DNA from 2 places in the Pseudoneobacillus rhizolycopersici genome. Region 2 is predicted to be linked to the other one. Evidence: predicted binding sites of a transcription regulator. Region 2 holds the regulator's gene; the other holds the start of a gene.

Region 1 (4,764 bases), on a different contig from region 2:
AGTCCAATCGGTGCATAATACATCACAATACTAACCATCTTCATCATGACGGCAGTACCAGCTGATAGGAAATTGGCAACTGGTTTTGCCTTTTCACCAGCCAAAGCCGTTGAAATTCCAAACAAAAGAGAGAACATAATTAACTGAAGCATATTACTTTTGGATAACAGTAAATGAAAATCAGGAACAGTAAACGTACTAACTAACTGACTAAGGAAAGAGATTGGCTCTTGGTCCGTGGATTCTGAGCCACTCATCATTGCCTTAATGGCCTCCACATCAGTGGTTTCAAGTGGTTTGATAATGGAAGCTCCCAATAATCCAAGGACGGCTGCAATAGAAGCCGTTACTAAAAAAACGACTAGAATGCCACCCATTATTTTTCCTAGCCGTTTCATTCCATTCATATTCGAAATGGCTGACGCGATACTAAAAAATACTAATGGTACAATGATCATGAACATTAAATTGAGGAATAAATCGCCAAATGGTTTAACTATGGCGGTCTGTTCTCCAAAAATCAAACCTGCTACCCCACCAATTATAATGGCAGATAGCAAGACTACCGTGAATCGATAATTTTTAAAGAAGGACTTCATCAATAACACTGCCTTTCAGACTATAATTCTACTATACATGTCTATTGGAAAATCATATCTGAGTTCTCGTACTAAGTAAATGACTTTCTATATTCACGAAAAAATCTAAAAATATTTGCCTGTCACGCCGTTAATAGATAGGTTACAATCAGTGTATTAGGTTAGTATTACTTTTTAGGAATAAATCATATGATATTTAGAAAGGGGAGGTTTGACGTTATGCATAGGATAAAATGGATGATTAAAAGTTTCCTACAAGAACCTTTGTGGTTTAAAATACTAATTTCTGGAACATTACTACTTTCCATTATTTTGAGCAGTTCATTTTTTTCTAATCATGCTTATTTTCAAAGCTCCTCCAAATTAGCTGCGGCCATCTTTTTTGGTACATATGCTATGAAATTTAGGAGAAATCTTGTCACTACTTTAGTTTTACTTACAGCAGCCGTTATATGTATTTTTCTATCCATTCTACCCATATTAAAGTGATAACGAGAAGTTGGTTATTTTTTGAAAAGCCTCTAAAATGGATAATAAGTTTTGATAAGGGTTAGAAACCTTTTTATCACCATTAGTAGACCATTTCGCAAAGAAATGTGTCTTTTTTTTTTAGCTATGTTAACGACCAGTATTTGAGATGGTTTCAATTCTTAGACCAAATTAGGCATCGAAATGATGACATAACAGTTAACAAGATGATTGTTGAAAGCTCCCTGTTCTCAACTTGTGTTACCTATGATAAACTTGTGTTATCAGAATTTTCCAAATAGAGAACATATAAGGAGGAGAAATATTGAGAGAAACATTATTAAGAGTTGGTACAACTTATCTTCCAGTCACGGATGTAGAACTTTCTTCAGAATGGTATGTGAACAAATTGGGGGCTGAATTAAGTTATAAAGATGAAGATAAAGCGATACTTAACTTTGCTAATCAAAGCATATTTCTTGTAAAGTCTGATGAAAATCAAAGCTCAAATTTTTATGATATTTACGGCGAAGAACGTTTTTCATTAACTTTTGAAGTTAACGGGTTAAGTGCTTTAGAAGCTATACATAAGGATTTTAGTGAAAAACAAATTAGAGTTGGAGAAATTGAAAACAGAGGACACTCAGGAAGGAACTTTGTTTTCTATGATTTAAATGGAAATAAATTTGATGTTTGGAGCGAATTGAGTCCAATATTTAAAGAAAAACACTTAATTTCCCAATAGGCTATTGTAAATCGGTATATTTAAACAGAGAACTCAAAACTATTGAGTTCTCTGTTTATTATAAAAATCAACAAAATCCTTTAACAAAGCTTCATTTTTATATCCATATTTAAAACCACACGACTGGGGACTTAGAAAATAATTAGCCTTAAGCAGGTTAACCTAATTAAGACTTTTGTGTGTTACTTTGTACAACAAGTCATTCATGTTCTCGGAAATTCACATTCCTTTTATTTTAATGATTTCTTCAAATATAACTCGTTCATATTCCCCAGGTTTTACCTCGATGTGTAATACCCTATTCAACGTGTCCAATTCTTGTACCACCCCGACGATTTCGGACTCAAAACCGTTTCGCCAGAAGGATACTTTGATTGGTACGTTCGTAGCCATTGCTTCTCCTAATAGCTCGTCGAATTCATCAAATTGGTTTTCATCTAGTTCTGGTTTTCTGGTACGGAAGTAGTCACTTCGAATATCCCCTAGCAACTTCACATGCTCCGGCATAAAAAATGCTTCTTGCCATTTCATTTTTCCACGATCCCTAATGGTCATATCATCACCTCCATTCTATATTATATAAGAACATTTGTTCTCTATGTATTAAATTCTAAAGATAATAAAAAAACCTTCCACAAAAGAAGGTTTCGAATAGTTGCCTTAATTCTCGTTAATTTAATCCTAAAGCCTTCATGGTGCCTTGTCCAACTACTCCGTCTACTTTCAATTTATTGGCTTTTTGGAATTTTTTCACGGCTGCTTCTGTGGAAGGTCCAAATACCCCGTCTGCACCATTTGTGCTATAGCCTTTACTTGTTAGTGCTTGCTGCAATTTTTTGACCTGGGCACCTTTCATGCCTAGTTTTAGAATAGTGGTTGTAGGGATTGCATCTACTGGAACTGAATCGGGGCCAGTTACTTTGTAACCATTTGCGGCCGCAATAGAATGAAAGGATTTCTTGGAGGTTGTGATGATAACAGGTGTGTTCACTTTTACTTGATCAAAAAGCCATTCTACTTCGTCGTCGTACATCCGAATACAACCGGAACTGACGTATCCTCCAATTGATTTCGGATTATTATTGCCATGGATGGCATACGTTGTTCCCCAAGTCCCTCTCGCATTTAAGCCAAGCCATCTGTCGCCAAGCGGATTCCTTGGGTCGCCACCAGGAATATTATCGGTGTAATACGGACGATTTTTAATTTTGTTTACGATCTTGAACTTGCCCTCTGGTGTATAAGAAGGTTTTCGTCCAGTACCCACCTTAAACGTTTTTACAAGTTTATGATTATCATAATAAGCCAATTGATTGTTGGCTTTATTAATAATAATAAATTCCCCGCCTGCCGCCATTGCTGGTGCCTCAAAAAATAAGATGGATATAAGCAGCATAATACTAATGATGATTTTCTTCATTCCCATCCCCCTTGAGTTAAAATTTGTATCACTTGCTAATTGATTTTTATAGAAAAACAAGCTGTGGTAAGCGATACTGTAAAAATTTCATGTACTCTATTAGACTAAATCTCCTCCATAAAGGTTGCATTTTTTACCCTAAATTGGTAACGAATTCCTGACCTTTTTCACGACAAAAATCAACATTTTCTTTAACTCAACCATAAAAAAAGACAAAACCATTTGATTTTGTCTTGTCATGATTGTATCAATATGTTCGATATCTTAAAGGGTTGTTGGTGCTCTAAACCAATATCTTCTTCATCTTATAACGGGATGACTTACCACCAACTAATACATTTGAAAGGCCATTTTCCCCTTTGCCTAAATGGACCAATATTTCAGAGGGACGATCCATGGTATATCCTTGTTCAAAAATAAACGGATCCCAATGATTTCCCCTACCGTGTTTCTCTAAATAACAAGCTAACGCAGCATTGGCCGTACCGGTTGCACTTTCCTCTTCTATATCATATAAGGGGGCGAAGTTTCTACAATGCGCTGTTGAGCCAAAGAGAGTATGGAGTGTGAAAACATGATAACCCACTACCCTATACTTTTGGGAAATTTCTTTTATAAGCGAAAAATTAGGCTTTAACTCATTTAATATCGAAAGGCTTTGAACCGGAATTATGATATCTCGGAGACCGGTAGAAACAATTTGTATCGGTAACTCTTGATGTAACTCATTTTCTTCTATACCTAAGCTAGCTGCGATTTCATCTCTTGGTAAGACTCTACTAAACTCCGGCAGCTTTTGAAGTAAAAATACCGATCCGTCTTCAATCAAATTAACACTTAACCGACCGGCTTTAGTCTCCATTAGGTAATCGCCTTTTTGAATCATCCCCTTTTGTGATAGTAACGAAAAGGTAGCAATCGTCGCATGTCCACAAAGGTCAACCTCTTCCTTTGGGGTGAAATAACGAATCTGGAAGTCAGCGTTCATGGCTTTCAGGACAAAAGCTGTTTCAGAGTAACCGAGTTCACGTGCTATTTCCCTCATTTGCTTTTCATTAAGACCTTCTGTATTCAGCACAACCCCGGCTGGATTCCCACCCTGCCCATCCTTCACAAACGCAGATAATTCATATACTTCCTTCCACATTAGATCTCCTCCTACAAGGTAAATTGGTGATATTTATGTAAATTCACTATTATTGAAAAAGCCAGCACTAAATAAGTACTGGCACTCTCCTAAATATTATAAATGATGTAAGTCCGCATTAAATACCGGTTCACTGGTGTTCGGTAAAAACCATAGTGTTTTCAACCCAATATTTTTTTCTAGAAACATATTTTTCAATTCTTCGATAAATATTCCGCGCGTCGGGTCGCAAGATGGGCTGCTTTGAATACCAAGCAATCCAACAATGTCATACCCGTTGTTGCGATAATCTTCAGCTTGCTGTAAAACGGGTTGTAAAATTTTCCGACAATGCTTCCGGTATTCCGGTGTATTATACTGCTCATAAGTCATCGAAGGACGGTTT
Region 2 (4,764 bases):
ATGCTGTTGGCTTATTCGTCGATTCCACCGCTAGTTTCCAGGCAGCTGCTGTTTCATTTCCATCGGCAGGGCGAATAATCGAAAGGTTAGGCATCGCTCTTAAAGCGGCTAATTGTTCGACTGGTTCGTGTGTTGGTCCATCTTCACCTACAGCAATACTATCATGGGTGAAAACATAAGTTACCGGAAGACCCATTAATGCAGCAAGGCGAATCGCTGGACGTAAATAATCGGAGAATACAAAGAACGTACCGCCGAATACTTTTAGGCCACCATGTAAAGCCATTCCATTTAATGCTGCCCCCATGGCAAATTCACGGACTCCAAACCAAATGTTTCTACCTTCAAAAGAACTTGGCAAAAAGTCAGCGGAACCTTTAATTGTTGTTTTATTAGAACCAGCTAAGTCAGCCGATCCCCCAAAGAAAGTTGGTAGATTTTTCGCAATTCCGTTTATTACTTCGGCTGATGAAGCTCTACTTGCTAAACTTTTACCTTCATTATAAACAGGAATATCCTTATCCCAACCTTCCGGAAGTTGATTGGTTACCGCTCTCTCCAACTGCGATGCTAAATCAGGGTACTCGTTTTTATATTGTCTAAAGAGATCGTTCCACTTACTTTCTTTCTCTTCACCATTTTCAATGACCATTTTGGTAAAGTGATGATAGACTTCTTGCGGAACATGGAAATCTTGATCAAAAGTCCATTTATACGCCTCTTTTGTTAATTTTAATTCGTCTGCACCAAGTGGAGCCCCATGGACATCAGATTTACCAGCCATATTCGGTGAACCATAACCGATAACAGTTTTTACTTCAATTAACGTAGGGCGATTTAAGTCTTGCTTGGCTTCCTCAATTGCGTTAGCAATCTCTTCTAGATTATTTCCATTATCTACCCTTAAGTACTGCCAGCCGTAAGCCTTGAAACGGTCAGCCACACTTTCTGAAAATGATTGAGACAAATCACCGTCTAGTGAAATGTCATTTGAATCATAAAGGACGATAAGTCTACCTAATTGCAGATGACCTGCTAAGGAAGCTGATTCAGCCGATACGCCTTCCATTAAATCTCCATCACCGCATATACTGTATGTATAATGATTGATTAATTCAAAGTTTTCCTTATTATATACGGCTGCTACGTGACGCTCAGCCATCGCCATTCCTACAGCCATTGCAATACCTTGACCTAAAGGACCAGTTGTGGCTTCTACACCAGCTGTATGTCCAAATTCCGGATGTCCTGGCGTTTTACTCCCCCATTGACGGAAAGATTTGATATCATCCATGGATAAATCATAACCAGATAAATGCAATAAACTATAAAGCAACATGGATCCATGGCCTGCTGAAAGGACAAAGCGGTCACGGTTGAACCAAGTTGGATTTTTTGGATTATGATTCATAAAACGTGTCCAAAGTGTGTACGCCATAGGCGCAGCCCCCATCGGCATACCTGGATGTCCCGAGTTTGCTTTTTCAATCGCATCAATCGATAAGGTTCTTATTGAGGCAATGGATAAGTCATCAATTTTTTCAATCATGATTTACATCCCTTTCAAGGTAAAGTATCCCTAAGTGTTGCTAGGGATTTCCATTTTAATATTAATTTGTCTATTAATTTAATACAACCTTTAGATAAGGCAGCATCCTAAAAAATTTCACTTTGTTAATAATTTGACACAATCTCTTTCAATTTATGTATCTTAGAAGAAGTTAGCCCCCTTCTAAGGTAGAAATTTTTTCTTAATGTAATGGCTTTTTAGTCTTCAGGTTTTTAATTTTTTCTGGAGTAACATCTTCTCCTTTTGGATCAATAATTTTAACATTTGTTATGGTATTAAGCATCGAAGAGCGAAACACTTCAAGATATTCTCGACGCAATCTAGACTGTTCTTTTGCTTCTTGTTCTGAAAGCCCAGTTGTTTTTGCCTTTTTTGCCAATTCATTAATTCGATTTAGTTTTTCCTTAGGCAGCATGAGCAAACCCTACTTTCTTTATAATAAAAATTCCATTTTAATGCCCTTGAACTTGGAATTACTAGTTGATACTACTAAAAAATAGACCTTTTGACAAGGCAAAAGGTCTACTGTTTCAATGAATCTATGTACTCTAAATACCGGCGATGGACTGTTGCTTTAGATACATCATAGCCAAACCCTCGTAAAGTGGCGGCGATTTCTGAAAAGGTCAATTTGTTATTGCGTAAATGAACGATTTTTTCAATCGGAACATCTTTCTTTTCGCGACCAGGGGAAGCATCAATATTTTTTAAGTTTTTTTGGGGTTGATATCCATTAAGAACAGCTCGTTTCATCCCCCGTTTAATTTTAGTATTATGGACTTTTCTTTGAAACTCTTCCACGATACTGACGATTTGCAGGATCATTGAATCAGCTTCTGATAATTGTAATTCTCCATGCTGTGAAATAGTACATATTTTTATACCAGCTTTTTGAAGGTGATAAAGCAGGGCAATTTTGGTATTTCCCCTTCCTAGTCTTGTTTCGTCTTGAATCAATAAAAATTGAATATTTTCTTCCGAGATTAATTGCAAAACTTCCAGTATTCCATCTCTATCAATTTCATAACCACTTGCTTGCTCCTTAATAATATTTACAACTTGTAAATTTTGACTTTCAGCAAGTCTAACTAATTCTTCTTCTTGCCTTTTTAAAGAACTTTCTTGACTTTCTTTTTTCGTGCTGACTCGACAATAGATAATTGCTTTCACGTTTATTCTCCTGTTGCACTAGCTAATTCAGTTTTGTAATCAGATAAATGATTCTTGACAGGTAAAATAATATCTTCCCCTGGAATTAATTCCGTTTCACTAATTTCATTTTGTGTTAAAACCCAATTGATAAATCTCTTTTTGGAAAGTCCACTCTTGTCTGAATATTGTTCTGCGAGCTCCCAAACAGTATCCCCCGGAACAATTGTAACACTTAAAAAATCCTCTTGTTTGATTTCAGTATCAGTTCCCAAAAAGAATCCAGTAATACAAAACGCAAGCAATAACAAAATAGTATATGAATTAGTTACCAATAGTTTTTTCATCTTCAAACACCTCTATCGAATATATGTTCTTATTTATTGATTTTATTATAAAACGAACATTTGTTTGTTGTCAACACTTTAACGAACTTATGTTTGTATCAGATGGAAAAACATGCTATACTAGATCTAACAAATTAATAGAGGTGCGTAAACATGACAAAAATATCAAAACGCCAGCAGGATATATTGGAATTTATTAAAGAAGAAGTTCGCGCCAAAGGTTACCCACCTTCCGTTAGAGAAATTGGTGAAGCTGTTGGACTTGCTTCCAGTTCAACTGTTCACGGGCATTTAAACAGATTGGAATCAAAAGGATTAATTAGACGCGATCCAACGAAGCCTAGAGCAATAGAAATTTTAGATGAATCTAGTTCTCCGTTACCAACACATAATGTCATTAACGTTCCGATTATCGGAAAAGTTACTGCCGGATTACCGATTACAGCAATTGAAAATGTCGAAGAATATTTTCCTCTGCCAGCTAGTTTTGGTTCTTCAGATGACCATATTTTTATGCTTGAAATTATGGGTGATAGTATGATTGAGGCTGGAATTTTGGACGGAGACTATGTAGTCGTAAAGCAACAAAGAACAGCAAATAATGGTGAGATTGTTGTTGCTATGACTGATGAAGACGAAGCTACAGTAAAAAGATTCTTTAAAGAGAAGGATCATTTTCGATTACAACCAGAAAACTCTTCATTAGAACCAATCATATTGCAAAACGTTTCCATTTTAGGGAAAGTTATTGGAGTTTACCGAAACATCCATTAATGATAAAGGCCTCTTAACCATATTGGTTAGAGGCCTTTTTTTATTCCTATTTAGCTACAAACGCTACCAGCTCGAGGTCATCAAGCCTCGATCGCTTTTTTAATACATTGTCATATACTGATCGCGTTCCCATTGATGAACAGTGGTACGGAAAATATCCCATTCGATTTCTTTCGCTTCGATAAAGTGTTCGAGTATATGATGACCAAGCGCTGAAGTGATGATTTCGTCGTTTTTCAGCTGAATGAGCGCTTCTAAAAGTGATGATGGAAGATCTCCAATACCTTCTTCCATGCGTTCTTCTTTTGTCATCACATAAATATTACGATCAACTGCTTGTGGTGGAGTCATTTTATTTTTAATACCATCTAACCCTGCTTTTAAAAGAACTGCCATTGCTAGATAAGGATTTGCTGCTGGGTCTACACTTCTAACTTCAATACGAGTACTCATTCCACGGGATGCCGGAATACGAACAAGCGGCGAACGGTTTTGAGATGACCATGCCACATAACATGGAGCTTCGTAACCAGGAACAAGACGTTTAAAGGAATTGACAGTTGGATTTGTTACAGCCGTAAATCCTTGTGCATGGGCAAGCACCCCTGCAATAAACTGACGGGCTGTATCACTCATTTGAATTTCACCATTTGGATCATAGAATGCATTTTCACCATTTCTAAATAAGGATAAGTTACAATGCATACCCGAACCAGCAACCCCAAATAATGGCTTTGGCATAAATGTCGCATGCAGACCATGTTTACGCGCAATGGTTTTAACCACTAATTTAAAGGTCTGGATATCATCACATGCTTTTAATGCATCGGCATATTTAAAGTCAATTTCATGTTGACCAGGCGCAACCTCGTGATGGGAAGCCTCCACTTCAAAGCCCATTTCTTCCAATTCTAACACGATATC

Evidence for each region. The regulator LexA, encoded in region 2, represses DNA repair genes until DNA is damaged. The targets are predictions, from matches to a motif close to CGAACATATGTTCG.
Region 1: the regulator LexA is predicted to act here: its motif matches at 2,395-2,408, upstream of ACX9YW_RS18085 (YolD-like family protein).

Annotation. Positions count from the first base shown of each region.
Region 1 covers NZ_JBTOOE010000021.1:64,172-68,935, forward strand. The annotation lists gene ACX9YW_RS18070 (dicarboxylate/amino acid:cation symporter) at 1-599, opposite strand, end outside; partial or broken gene ACX9YW_RS18075 (IS1595 family transposase) at 1,223-1,369, shown strand; gene ACX9YW_RS18080 (VOC family protein) at 1,393-1,812, shown strand; gene ACX9YW_RS18085 (YolD-like family protein) at 2,032-2,367, opposite strand; gene ACX9YW_RS18090 (L,D-transpeptidase family protein) at 2,483-3,232, opposite strand; gene ACX9YW_RS18095 (PhzF family phenazine biosynthesis protein) at 3,516-4,379, opposite strand; gene ACX9YW_RS18100 (CD3072 family TudS-related putative desulfidase) at 4,476-4,764, opposite strand, start outside.
Region 2 covers NZ_JBTOOE010000006.1:215,491-220,254, forward strand. The annotation lists gene tkt (transketolase) at 1-1,549, opposite strand, end outside; gene ACX9YW_RS09225 (DUF896 domain-containing protein) at 1,752-1,985, opposite strand; gene ACX9YW_RS09230 (YneB family resolvase-like protein) at 2,093-2,740, opposite strand; gene yneA (cell division suppressor protein YneA) at 2,743-3,066, opposite strand; gene lexA (transcriptional repressor LexA) at 3,220-3,840, shown strand; gene glnA (type I glutamate--ammonia ligase) at 3,940-4,764, opposite strand, start outside.